DNA from 3 places in the Nordella sp. HKS 07 genome. Region 2 is predicted to be linked to each of the others. Evidence: predicted binding sites of a transcription regulator. Region 2 holds the regulator's gene; each other region holds the start of a gene.

Region 1 (4,556 bases), 3.2 Mb from region 2:
CTCTTCGTTCTGCGCGTCGAAGCCGAAGTTGCCCGACTTCTCGAGCACCTTGCCGACCACGATCGAGCCTTCGACGCCGGCGTTCTCGGCGATCTGGCGGATCGGGGCTTCAAGCGCCTTAGACACGATCTTGATGCCGGCCTGGATGTCGGCATTGTCCGACTTCAGGGCGTCGACGGCCTTCTTGGCGCGCAGCAGGGCGACGCCGCCGCCCGGCACGATGCCTTCTTCGACCGCGGCGCGGGTCGCGTTGAGCGCGTCATCGACGCGGTCCTTGCGCTCCTTCACCTCGACTTCCGTCGAGCCGCCGACCTTGATGACGGCGACGCCGCCCGCGAGCTTGGCCAGGCGCTCCTGGAGCTTCTCACGGTCGTAGTCCGACGTCGTCTCTTCGATCTGCTGCTTGATCTGGGCAACGCGGCCCTGGATGTCGTTCTTCTTGCCATGTCCGTCGACGATGGTGGTGTTCTCCTTCTCGACGCGCACGCGCTTGGCGCGGCCGAGCATTTCCACCGTGACGTTCTCGAGCTTGATGCCGAGATCTTCTGAGATCACCTGGCCGCCGGTGAGGACGGCGATGTCCTCGAGCATGGCCTTACGGCGATCGCCGAAGCCCGGGGCCTTGACGGCCGCGACCTTGAGGCCGCCACGGAGCTTGTTGACGACGAGGGTGGCGAGAGCTTCGCCTTCGACGTCCTCAGCGATGATGAGGAGCGGACGGCCGGTCTGCACCACGGCTTCGAGAACCGGGAGCATGGCCTGGAGGCCCGACAGCTTCTTCTCGTGCAGGAGGATGTAGACGTCCTCGAGCTCGGCGACCATCTTGTCGGCGTTGGTGATGAAGTAGGGGGAGAGATAGCCGCGGTCGAACTGCATGCCCTCGACGACGTCGAGTTCGGTGTCGAGCGACTTGGCTTCCTCAACGGTGATGACGCCTTCGTTGCCGACCTTCTGCATGGCCTTGGCGATCATCTCGCCAATGTCCTTCTCGCCGTTGGCGGAGATGGTGCCAACCTGGCTGACTTCCTCGGAGCCCTTGACCTTCTTCGAGCGCTTCTTGATGTCCTCGATGGCGGTGCGGACGGCCTGATCGACGCCACGCTTCAGATCCATCGGGTTCATGCCGGCGGCAACCGCCTTGGCGCCTTCGCGCACGATCGCCTGGGCGAGCACGCAAGCGGTGGTGGTGCCGTCGCCCGCGACGTCGTTCGTCTTGGAGGCGACTTCGCGCACCATCTGGGCGCCCATGTTCTCGAACTTATCCTCGAGCTCGATTTCCTTGGCGACCGTCACACCGTCCTTGGTGGTGCGCGGCGCGCCGAAGGACTTGTCGATCACGACGTTGCGGCCCTTGGGACCGAGCGTGACCTTCACCGCATTGGCGAGAATGTCGACGCCGCGGAGCATACGCTCGCGAGCTTCGCCACCGAAGCGGACTTCTTTCGCTGCCATGTTGTTCTTCCTTTAAAGAATTGTTGAGCTACAGACCGGAATGGATCAGGCCGCCTTCTTCGAAGACGACTTGCCTTCGAGAACGCCCATGATGTCCGACTCTTTCATGATCAGATATTCGGTGCCGTCGATCTTGACTTCGGTGCCCGACCACTTGCCGAAGAGAACGATGTCGCCGGCCTTGACGTCGATCGGGATCAGCTTGCCCGATTCATCGCGACCGCCCGGGCCGACAGCGATGATTTCGCCCTGCATCGGCTTTTCCTGAGCGGTTTCGGGGATGATGATGCCACCCTTGGTCTTGGTGTCTTCCTCAACTCGGCGCACAACCACGCGGTCGTGCAGAGGACGGAACTTCATGCGATGTCTCCTTCGTTGGTCGCATTGTTCGATTGAATGCCGGAGCCTGGAGAGTGAAAGCGAGGCCTCCCAACCCCGTCTTCCGGCACCTGCTAGCACTCTCATATCATGAGTGCCAACAGCTGTCGGGTGAGATAGGGCAGGGGGACCCAGGCGTCAAGAGGAAGGGCGGAAATTAAGTGGTTACCGCCCGGTCACGACGCGGGTTTTCCCGGTTGGGCAGCCCAGCCAGGCCGGGGGCGAAGGCGGCTAAAAATCAGATATAGGGGGAAACGCTCGATTTCGAGTGCCCACAGCCGGCTCAATCGAAGTGGAAGCTCACGCCAGCACGGACGATGAAAATATTCTTCAACTCGACTTCCTCGCCGGTCTGATCAGAATTTTCGATGCTCCCCCGGTCTCGGCGTCCCTATTCCTATGGTTTGCCGAACACATGCGCCGACCGATGAGCGAATTTTACAGCTTTCGATTGATTATTCGAGTCCTTCACCCTCTTATGAACCGGTTCTCTTACGACAAAGGTCCCATAACGTTGCGGGATATTACCTTGAGGCTTGTGGAAATTACTTTCACGAGTCATCGTGGTGGCGGAGGAACCCAAATTGGCTCCGACTGTCGGCATCATTGCCAACCCCGTATCGGCACGTGACATTCGTCGCGTGATCGCCAACGCGACCAGCCTCCAGATCACCGACCGCGCCAATATCGTTCTCCGGGTGCTCGCCTGCCTCAAGGCGTCGGGCATCGACCGGGTGGTCATGATGCCGGAAAATGGCGGGATCCGGCATCATGTGCGGCGCGGCGTCGATCGTTCCCGCAATCTGCGCGAGCATGAGTTTCCAGAACTCAGCTATCTCGATATGAAGGTCTCGGGCACGGTGGACGACACCGTCCGCGCCGCCGACCTCATGCGCCAGCAAGGGGTGGCCGCCATCGTGGTTCTGGGCGGCGACGGCACCCATCGCGCCGTCGTCTCCCGATCGGGCGACATCCCGATCGCCGGCATCTCGACCGGCACCAACAATGCCTTTCCCGAGCATCGCGAGCCGACCATCACCGGCCTTGCCGTCGGCCTCGCGGTGACGGGGCGGGTGCCGACCGCCGTCGCCTATTCGCCCAACAAGAAGCTCGTTGTGCGCATAAACGACCACGCGGCCGAGATCGCGCTGGTCGACGTCGCGCTCGTCACCGAGCGTGTGGTGGGGGCCCGGGCGCTGTGGAAGCCGGAGACCTTCCGCGAGCTCTTCGTCACCTTTGCCGAGCCCGAGGTCATCGGCATGTCGGCCATTGCGGGCCTTCTCGAGCCGGTGAAGCGCTCCGAACCCGGCGGCCTGCATGTGCTGATCGCGCCCGTCGACGAGGCGCAACTGGCGCTCACTGTACCCATCGCACCCGGCTATATGCGCCCGATCGGCATCGCCGGCTGGCAAAGGCTCGCGGCCGGAAAATCCTATGGGCCGCAGATCTCCGCCGGCTCCATTGCGCTCGATGGCGAGCGCGAGCTGTCTTTTTCCGAGCGTGATCGGGTCACGATTGCGCTCGAAGAAAACGCCTTCCGTACTGTCAATGTCGCTGCCGTCATGGAGCATGCGGCGCGCCATGGGCTGATGCGGCAGGTGGGATCAATTGAGAAGAAACGCCAGGTTTCGTGATGGGAGGAGAATGATGAGCAAGAATCCGTTTCCGCTCGACAAGCAAGGCCTGCTCGAGGCCTACCGGACGATGCGGACGATCCGCGAGTTCGAGGAGCGCGTGCATAACGAATTCGCCAAGGGCGACATTCCGGGCTTCGTGCATCTCTATGCCGGCGAAGAGGCCTCGGGCACCGGCATCATGATGCATCTCAATGACCGCGATCGCATTGCCTCGACGCATAGGGGCCACGGCCATTGCATCGCCAAAGGCGTCGACGTGAAGGAAATGATGGGCGAGATCTATGGCAAGGCGATGGGCTCCTGCCGCGGCAAGGGTGGGTCGATGCATATTGCCGATCTCTCCAAAGGCATGATGGGCGCCAATGGCATATTGGGTGCCGGAGCGCCCCTCGCCTGCGGGGCGGCGCTCGCCGCCAAGTTCCGCGGCGATGGCGGCGTGGGCATCTCCTTTGTCGGCGACGGCGCCTCGAACCAGGGCATGTTCCTCGAAAGCCTCAATCTCGCGGCGGTGTGGAACCTGCCGGCCATCTTCGTCGTCGAGAACAACGGCTATGCCGAATCCACCTCCCGCGATTACGCGGTGGCGGTCGATTCCTATGTCGATCGCGCAGCCGGCTTCGGGCTTCCGGGTGTCACCGTCGACGGCACCGATTTCTTCGCTGTCTATGAAGCGGCGGGCGAGATCATCAAGCGCGCGCGCGAAGGCGGCGGTCCGGCGCTGCTCGAATGCAAGATGATCCGTTTCTTCGGCCATTTCGAAGGCGATCAGCAGACCTATCGCGGCAAGGGCGAGGTCGAGCATATCCGCGCCAACCAGGACTGCATCAGGCTCTTCGCCGACAAGGTGATGGATGCAGGCGTGATCAAGAAGCCCGAGCTCGACGTCATCGACAAGGAGATCGCGCGACTGATCGAGGACGCGGTGGTGGCGGCGAAGGCGGCACCTTTGCCCACGGCGAAGGATCTCATGACCGACGTCTATGTGACTTATTGAGAGGGGGAACGGAACATGGCACGCAAGATCAGCATGCGGCAGGCCTTGAACGAAGCGCTTGACCAGGAAATGGCGCGCGATCCGACGGTGTTCGT
Region 2 (4,556 bases):
CGCGAACCAGGCAAGCTCGCGCGCCAAAGCGTGCGCGAATGACAGCGCATCGACCGGCTGATGGCGCACATGCGAGTTGAAATCGCAATAAGGACATTTGGCCTTGCAGAAAGGCCAATGCACATAGATGCCGAAGCCTGGTTCAGAAGAGCGCATCGACGAGCTTCCGGAAGGCCACGGCACGATGCGAGATCTCGTGCTTGGCGTCGGGATCCATTTCACCAAAGGTTTCCTGCCGGCCGTCGGGCAGGAACATCGGATCATAGCCGAAACCGCGCTTGCCGCGCGGCGGCCAGACCAGCGTGCCCCACACGCGGCCTTCGAAATTCTCGACCTGGCCGTCGGGCCAGGCGACCGACAGCACGCTCACAAAATAAGCGCGCCGCTGTTCTGGTGTCGTCGCCCCTATCGCCTGCAGTTTCTCTTCGACATTGCGCATGGCGAGCACGAAATCCTTGGAGGGGCCGGCCCAGCGCGCCGAATAGATGCCGGGATCGCCACCGAGCGCCTCGACGCACAGGCCCGAATCGTCGGCGAGCGACACGAGCTTGGCGCCATCAGCAGCGGCGCGCGATTTGAGCTCGGCATTGGCCTCGAAGGTCTCGCCGGTTTCCTCTGGCTCAGGCAGCCCCAGGCTTGCGGCCGAGATCGCCTCGACGCCATAAGGCCCGAGAAGCTCGTTGATCTCCTTGACCTTGCCCGGATTGTGCGACGCGACGACGAGTTTCTGATCGCGCAGTGATCTTATTTGTTGACGCGCTTCCTTATCGCCAAAGTCGAGCAACTTTGGCGGGAAGCGCTCTGGGAGGCCCCAGATGCGCGGCTCGGCGAATTCGACCGAATTACCGGCGGGATCGCGGCAATAGATCGAGTGCCCGCCTCCCGACCATTCGAAATCGGCTTCCAGCGCGATGCCATGACGGCTGAGATGCTGGCGCCAGCGCGCGAGCTCTCCGGCCGTGGCGGAAAAGCAGACATGGCCCGCACCCGTGGCGCCATGCGGCGGCGCCGAGGTGAAGGACTTCGGCTTCACCGCCGAAGCGACCTGATTGAAGACGAGCAGCATGCCGTCGCCGCAATGGAAGAAGACAAACTGATCCTCGAGCTCGCGGCGCACCTCGAGCCCGATCACGCCTTCATAGAAACGGCGCATGGCGGCGATATCCTCGCCATAGAGGATGGTCTCGAGGATCGCCGTCGCTCTCATGCGACGGCCTTCTTCTGAAGCTCCACCAGTTCGCCGATGCCATTCTGCGCGAGATTCAGCAGGTCGAGGAAGCGCTCCTTCGAGAAAGGCTCAGCCTCGGCCGTGCCCTGGATCTCGACAATGCCGCCCTGGCCGGTCATCACGAAATTCGCATCCGTCTCGGCGTTCGAATCCTCGTCATAGTCGAGATCGAGCACGACCTCGCCATTATGGATGCCGCAGGAGATCGCGGCGACATGATCGCGCAGCGGATTTCTGGCGAACATCTCGCGCGCTTCCATCCATTTGAGCGCATCATGGAGCGCGATCCAGCTGCCGGTGATGGCGGCGGTGCGGGTGCCGCCATCGGCCTGGATGACATCGCAGTCGAGGGTGATCTGCTTCTCGCCGAGCCCCACGAGATCGACCACGGCCCTGAGCGACCGCCCGATCAGGCGCTGGATCTCCTGGGTGCGGCCCGACTGCTTGCCCTGCGCCGCCTCGCGCCGCATGCGATCGCCGGTGGCACGCGGCAACATGCCGTACTCAGCCGTGACCCAGCCCTTGCCGGCGCCCTTGAGCCAGGGCGGAACCTTTTCCTCGACAGTGGCGAGGCACATCACATGGGTGTCGCCGAAGCGGACGAGGCAGGAGCCTTCCGCATGTTTTGAGAAGCCGCGCTCGAAACTCACCTTGCGCAATTCATGGGGCTTTCGCCCGGACGGCCGCATCATTTACTCTCTTTCTTAGAGCTCTTCCCGTCTTGATCGAATCGGAACGATTCGATCAAGACGGGTAAAAGGGCTCGAATAACTTACAATCCGGAGCGCTTCCTTATCGCCAAAGTCGAGCAACTTTGGCGGGAAGCGCTCTAGAAAACGGGCCCGGTTCTAGCCCGGATAGAGACCCTGGGAAACTCATTTTAGGGGCCACAATACCTTCAGTTGACCGCCCTGCCCCCTGTTCCTAGATTTGCCGCATGAGCATCCATCCCCAGAGACCCCTTGTCGATGAGCGCCTGCAGGGCCTGGCCCAGCTCGATCAGCGCTCGCGCGACATCTTCCGGCGCCTGGTCGAGACCTATCTCGACACCGGCGAGCCGGTCGGCTCGCGCACCATCTCGCGCATCCTGCCGTCCAGCCTGTCGCCGGCCTCGGTGCGCAATGTGATGATGGATCTCGAGGAAACCGGCCTCATCTATTCGCCCCATACCAGCGCCGGCCGCATGCCGACCAATGCGGGCCTGCGTTTCTTCGTCGATGCGCTGCTCGAAGTGGGCTCGATCTCGCCCGAGGAGCGCGCCCGCATCGATGCGCAGATGACCGGCACCAACCGCTCGCGCCGGGTGGAAGACGTGCTGGGCGAGGCGACGACATTGCTCTCCGGCCTGTCGCATTGCGCCGGCCTCGTGGTGGCGCCGAAGCTCAATGCCAGGCTGAAACATATCGAATTCGTGAGCCTGGCGCCCGGCCGCGGCCTCGTCATCCTCGTCGCCGAGGACGGCACGGTCGAGAACCGCACTATCGATCTGCCGCCCGGCCTGCCGCCATCCTCGCTCATCAAGGCGTCCAACTATCTCTCCGCCCGCATGCAGGGCAAGACGATCGCCGAAGCGCAGCGCCTGATGCAGGAGGAGATCACCACGCTCAAGACCGAGCTCGACGAGCTCACCGCCAAGGTCGTCGCCGACGGCGTCGCCACCTGGTCCGGCAATGTCGAAGAGGATGACCGCACGCTCATTGTCAAAGGCCAGGGCAACCTGATCGAGAATCTCACCGCCTTCGACGATCTCGAGCGCATCCGCCGGCTCTTCGACGATCTCGAGAACAAGCGCGAGCTCATTCAGCTCCTGGGGTCGGCCGATATCGGCGAGGGTGTGCGGATCTTCATCGGCGCGGAGAACAAGCTGTTCTCGATGTCGGGCTCCTCGCTGATCGTCGCGCCCTATCGCAACAGCGAGGAGAAGATCGTCGGCGCGCTCGGCATCATCGGCCCGACGCGGATGAACTATGCCCGTATCATCCCGATGGTCGACTATACCGCGCGCATCATCGGGCGGCTGATCACGTGACGACGTCACGTGAGGCCAGTTGCGTCTGCGGCCAGTTGCGGCTCACCTGCCAAAGCGAACCGATCCGCATCTCCATCTGCCACTGCCTCGACTGCCAGAAGCGCACCGGCAGCGTATTTGGCACGCAGGCGCGTTTCCGCCGCAGCGATGTGACCCGCATCGAAGGCGAGAGTACGCGCTTCACGCGGCCTGGCGACAGCGGCGGCACGGTGACTTTTCATTTCTGTCCGCAATGCGGCTCGACCGTTTATTGGGAATTGAGCAGCGTGCCCGAAGCCTATGCCGTCGCGGTCGGCGCCTTCGCGGATCCCGGTTTTCCGGCGCCGCGCGTTTCCGTCTATGAGGCGCGGCGGCATGACTGGGTCGATCTCGACGATCTCAAGGACCTCGAGCGCCCGGGTTAGCTCAGAAGCTCCTGCATGAAGTCCGGCAGCGGACGGCCCTGCGTCAGAAGGAAGCGTGCCATGGCGCCGGCAACCTGGCGCACCGCCGGCCGCGTCGACATGCGCCGGCGCCAGGCGAGAAGCCGTGGCGTCGCTTCCGTCATCGGCGCCCCCATGCGGGCGGCGAAAAGCTGCGCCATGTAGAAGGCGATATCGGCGAAAGAATAGGTTCCGGCCAGAAACTCGGCCGGGCCGAGCTGCCGCTCCATCTCATCATAAAAGCGTGCCGATGCGGCGCAGGCCGCGACTGCCGTCGGGTCTGCGAGGCGGTCCTGCAGGCCCATCAGCCTGACGATCGGCGGGAAGAAGACCTCGTCCGATTTAAGCTCGAGAAGCCGGGCAATGGCTCGGTCCGCCGGTCCCTCGGGCCACAAAGCGGGCGCAGGCCGCAGATGGTCGAGATACTCGAAAATCTGGGTCGAATCGAAGATTTCCACGGCGCCATGGACGAGTACCGGAACCTGGCTTTTGGGGTTGATGCGGGCCACATCGGGATGCTTGGGCTCATAGAGCCGCGCCATGTCGAAGGGCACCATCACCAGGTCGATATCGAGGCCTTTTTCCCGGGCGGCGATCTCCGCCTTGGCGCCAAACATGCTCAAAGGGCCGGAATAGAGGCGGATGCGGCTGGACACGGGCTTTTCTCCTAAAAATGGACCTTGGCCCGTCATAGGCCCGGCAAGTGTCGTCCTGTGTCAGTTGAGCCGAAAGACTTGATTTTTCTTATCCGAACCCTGATATCCGGGCCCGAAACCCAATCCATCGATCGACAATCCAGGATCGTCATGACTGCAAAAGCGACCAAAGAAACCATGGCTGAAGAGGCTCAGGCGCCGGAAGCCGACCCGGTGACCCT
Region 3 (4,556 bases), 1.5 Mb from region 2:
CTTTCGGCGTGAGGCCACTTTGCGCATCCAGGCGCTTGAGGAGGAGCGTGCCTTTGCTTTCCGGCGATACAATCTGATGCAGGCGATCGCCAGCTCGATGGAAACAGCCGAAGACGAGGAGATCGCGGTCGCGACCGCCTTTGCAGCGTTACGCGCGCGTCTCGGCTGGAATTCGGACGGCGAGGCGCAAGCGGAGGTGATGACGCACTTCGGTCCAGTGGCGCTGGCGCTGTTTCGGGCTCAAGCCTCGTCTGAAGGCGAAATTGTGGGCCTCGCCCACAAGGCGCTTGCCGATTTTGAAAGCTGGTACGCCGAAGCCCGCGGCTCGTCATTCTGGAATCTGTTTGAGCAGCAGATACCCGACACACCGCGTGTCGATTTTTGAGGAGATGCGATCGAGATCAAAATGCGAAAGCGAAAAAGACCGCGAGCACCACAATTGCGAAGGCCGCTACCCACGGAAGCATGTGCGCCGGCACGGGAGAGCCGGAGCGCGGTATGTCCTGGTTCTTCCGGATTGGCTTATCTGCTGCAGTCGGAATGATTGTTGACTGTGTTCGTCTTTCAGGCGCCATCTCCGGCGGAACGGTCTGTTCGGGTTTCGCGACCGTCGCTATGTCCTGCGGAGCCGATTTGCGCTTAGGGGAGAGCAGGTTCGGATCTAGTTCGAGATCGAAACCGGCCTCGTCCAGGCGATTGACGATATGCGAGATCTCTTCGACGGACATGCTTTCGAGCGGCAACGCTTTTTGAAGATCTTCCATCGAGATGCCACCGCGCTGGCGTGCCAGCCTTATCAGTTCGAGCAGGGTCGCGTCGCCGAGGGGCATTTCGAGAATTCCGGACCGCAATCAATCAAAGACGTTTTCCAGGCATCACATCTCCAGCCAGATTATGGGGTGTTGGAGGGGCTTTCAACCCGCCATCCTGGAAGAATGACGCCAATCAGGTCGCGTTCCCACGCCAGCCGGCTGAAGAGGAACTCTTCATGCTCAAGGCAGTATCGGAATTCCGCGCCATCGGAAGGCAGTAGTCTCGTGACACGGTATTTCGCCAGCTTATCGGAAGCAGTGCGCTCTCGAGTCATGAGCCTCACGACCTGCCCCAGTGCGAAATGGTGAAACTCCATGTCCTGGCTTCCTATCTGGCCGCTCCTCGGACGTGTCTCACCCGTCCGATGGTAAAGTGAGCGGCGCTTTTCAATCTGCCAAGTCTCCCTTCGCACCGTCGCAATTGACTTTCGCCACGGCGGCATCGTCATCATTGTCGAACAGGATACCGTGCTTCGACTGGACTCCGTCATTCCAGCGTCCGAGATGCCAGTCGGCAATTTGCTTGCCTGTCATAAGGGCGTTCAGTTTCGTCGCCAGGCGATTGAGACCACGCAGCCCGGGCGGGGAGATATTGAACTCGGTTTCTCTCATGACTTGCGTCCTTATGGCAGCGACGGCCGGACAATGTGCCGTCAGAAATCCATTCCTCCCATGCCACCGCCTGCGGGCATTTGAGGTGCCGCGGTCGACTTTGGGCGTTCGGCGATCATGGCTTCGGTGGTGATCAGAAGCGCCGCGACGGAGGCGGCATCCTGAAGGGCCACACGCACCACCTTGGTCGGATCGATGATGCCGGCCGCGACCATGTCCACATAGGTTTCGTTCTGCGCATCGAAGCCGAAGTTTCCGGTCTTCTCCAACACCTTGCCGGCCACGATCGAGCCTTCGGCGCCTGAATTTTCGGCGATCTGGCGCAGAGGGGTCTCAAGCGCCTTGGCGACGATCTTGATGCCGGCGGTAATATCGGCATTGGGGGATGTCAGTGCTTCGACGACCTTTTTCGCTCGCAGAAGCGCAACGCCACCGCCCGGCACGATGCCTTCCTCGACTGCCGCGCGCGTCGCGTTGAGCGCGTCATCGACGCGATCCTTGCGCTCCTTCACCTCGATCTCGGTCGAGCCGCCCACTTTGATAACGGCAACGCCGCCGGCCAGCTTGGCGAGGCGCTCCTGCAGCTTCTCGCGGTCATAGTCCGAGGAGGTTTCCTCGATCTGTGCCTTGATCTGGCCGATACGAGCCTGGATAGCACTTTTCTCTCCGCTGCCATCGATTATGGTCGTATTTTCCTTATCGATTTGAACGCGCTTTGCCCGGCCGAGCATATCGATTGTCACATTCTCGAGCTTGATGCCGAGATCTTCCGAGATCAACTGGCCGCCGGTGAGGGTGGCTATATCTTCCAGCATGGCCTTGCGTCGATCGCCGAAGCCTGGCGCCTTTACGGCCGCGACCTTCAGCCCGCCGCGCAATTTGTTGACAACGAGTGTGGCAAGGGCCTCGCCTTCGACATCCTCGGAGATGATGAGGAGCGGGCGGCTGGATTGCACCACCGCTTCCAGGATCGGCAGCAGGGGTTGCAGGCTGGAGAGCTTCTTTTCGTGCAGGAGAATATGGGGATCTTCGAATTCGACGGACATTTTGTCGACATTGGTGATGAAGTAGGGCGACAGGTAGCCGCGATCGAACTGCATGCCCTCGACAATTTCGAGTTCGGTGTCCATGCCCTTGGCTTCCTCGACGGTGATGACACCATCCTTGCCGACTCTCTCCATCGCCGTGGCGATCATACGGCCAATCTCGATCTCGCCATTGGCCGAAATGGTGCCGACCTGGGCGATTTCATCGGATGATCCGATCTTCTTCGATCGCTTCTTCAGATCCTCGACGGCTGCCGCAACGGCCATTTCGACACCGCGCTTGAGGTCCATCGGGTTCATGCCGGCGGCGACCGCTTTCGCCCCTTCGCGAACGATTGCCTGGGCCAGGACCGTTGCTGTTGTGGTGCCATCTCCAGCCATGTCGCTCGTCTTGGACGCGACTTCACGCAGCATCTGGGCGCCCATATTCTCGAACTTGTCTTCGAGTTCAATTTCCTTGGCGACGGTGACGCCGTCCTTGGTGGTGCGCGGTGCGCCGTAGGCTTTGTCGATCACGACATTGCGGCCTTTCGGGCCGAGCGTTATTTTGACGGCGTTGGCGAGGATGTCGACGCCACGCAGCATGAGCTCGCGGGCATCGGTGGAGAATCTGACGTCTTTGGCGGCCATGGGCTTATTCCTTGGATGTATTGCCGAATTCAGGCGGCTTTTGCGACCGCTGGCGTGACGATCACGCCCATAATATCATTTTCTTGGATGATCAGGAATTCCTCGCTGTCGATCTTGACTTCGGTTCCCGACCACTTGCCGAACAGGATAATCTCGCCTGCCTTCACATCGATGGGAATGAGTTTACCCGCCTCGTCCCTGCGACCGGGGCCGACGGCGACCACTTCGCCCTGCACCGGCTTCTCCCTGGCGGTTTCAGGTATGATGATGCCACCTTTGCTCTGGGTGTCTTGTTTGAGCCGGCGGACGACGACACGATCGTGGAGGGGGCGGAACTTCATAAGGTTCTCCTTGCAAAGGGCAGGTTCCGCGAAAGCCGAGCTTTCGCGGTCAAGAAGCGCTTGCGCGCAACATGTTTTGTGTGAAGGGTGGGCTGGCGCTTTGAATAGGAGAGTGCCAGCCTATTCTCCAACATGGTGTCACGCCCTTCGATCGGCAAGCGATATCATATGGGAGGGGCGGAATTCTTTCGCATTGGCGCAATTGGAAGGATCCGGTTCTGGCGCTGGAACGAGCTGTGATCGAAAAGAATTGCTTAGGTAATCTGGGCATGAGAGCGCATATGACGATGTATCGTCAGCTTCGACCCCTGGGCAATACTGATGACAGAGAGATAGCAGCTCCCGCCTTTCAGGCCCTGGAGGTTATCCTTGATACTGATCCCGAGTATTTCGATCGTTTGTTCGTTCTTCGCAGCCGGATGTCAAAGCTTGTTCCCTGCGATCCAGAATGGTCAGGCGCTTCGTAAATGTGTCATAGCAGGACCGCCTTGGCGCAATCGTCATTGGTCGTCTGGCTCCCAGCATCCTACGGCATCGATACTGCCTTGCTATCAGTATTGAGTCTTCTTTGACTCGACCGATCGCCGCATACGTTGAATCATGGAGGACACGATGGCCAAAAGCCAGATGAGACGCAACAGAGAACACAAGAAGCCCAAGAAGCAGAAGGCGGAAATCGTGCCGACGCTCTCTGTATCCTCGGTATTCGCAAGCCCGCCGGCGCGACCGAAGGCTGTCCAGTACGGAAAGCGTCAGAAGTAATTAATTCATTGTCGTCGTCCTGGCGCTATCGAAAGAATTGATTAGGTATTCGGCGCGCCAGAGCCCATATGATCATCATCATCAGCATTTATCTCTGGGCAATACTGGTGACAGAGAGATAGCAGCTCCCGCCTCGAAGGCATTGGAAGCTATCCGGCTTGAAGATTTGCCGCGCCGGCACTCGCCCGCCATAAGCACAGAGTTACATCTCAAGCTTGGCATGGGATTTGTGCCCGACCATTGAGCCGCTTCCTTCCCCTTTCCGAAGGAGATGATTGATGAACAAAATTCAAACAGTGGTATCGGCGGAGTACGCCAACGACGCCGTCAAGGAGACGGCCGGCAGGGTGACT

Evidence for each region. Region 2 encodes HrcA, which represses chaperone genes, less so after heat shock. Its sites were predicted from a motif close to GTTAGCACTCNCNNNNNGNGAGTGCTAAC; they were not measured.
Region 1: the regulator HrcA is predicted to act here: its motif matches at 1,904-1,932, upstream of G5V57_RS32855 (co-chaperone GroES).
Region 3: the regulator HrcA is predicted to act here: its motif matches at 3,533-3,561, upstream of G5V57_RS20925 (co-chaperone GroES).

What each region holds. Positions count from the first base shown of each region.
Region 1 covers NZ_CP049258.1:6,935,296-6,939,851, reverse strand. The annotation lists gene groL (chaperonin GroEL) at 1-1,452, opposite strand, end outside; gene G5V57_RS32855 (co-chaperone GroES) at 1,498-1,812, opposite strand; gene G5V57_RS32850 (ATP-NAD kinase family protein) at 2,415-3,464, shown strand; gene G5V57_RS32845 (thiamine pyrophosphate-dependent dehydrogenase E1 component subunit alpha) at 3,478-4,461, shown strand; gene G5V57_RS32840 (alpha-ketoacid dehydrogenase subunit beta) at 4,477-4,556, shown strand, end outside.
Region 2 covers NZ_CP049258.1:2,953,978-2,958,533, reverse strand. The annotation lists gene hemW (radical SAM family heme chaperone HemW) at 1-156, opposite strand, end outside; gene rdgB (RdgB/HAM1 family non-canonical purine NTP pyrophosphatase) at 143-748, opposite strand; partial or broken gene G5V57_RS34345 (VOC family protein) at 842-1,207, opposite strand; gene rph (ribonuclease PH) at 1,204-1,917, opposite strand; gene hrcA (heat-inducible transcriptional repressor HrcA) at 2,166-3,257, shown strand; gene G5V57_RS13940 (GFA family protein) at 3,254-3,661, shown strand; gene G5V57_RS13935 (glutathione S-transferase family protein) at 3,658-4,335, opposite strand; gene grpE (nucleotide exchange factor GrpE) at 4,486-4,556, shown strand, end outside.
Region 3 covers NZ_CP049258.1:4,452,227-4,456,782, forward strand. The annotation lists gene G5V57_RS20905 (hypothetical protein) at 20-385, shown strand; gene G5V57_RS20910 (RNA polymerase sigma factor region1.1 domain-containing protein) at 402-830, opposite strand; gene G5V57_RS20915 (hypothetical protein) at 1,200-1,424, opposite strand; gene groL (chaperonin GroEL) at 1,466-3,100, opposite strand; gene G5V57_RS20925 (co-chaperone GroES) at 3,130-3,441, opposite strand; gene G5V57_RS20930 (hypothetical protein) at 4,482-4,556, shown strand, end outside.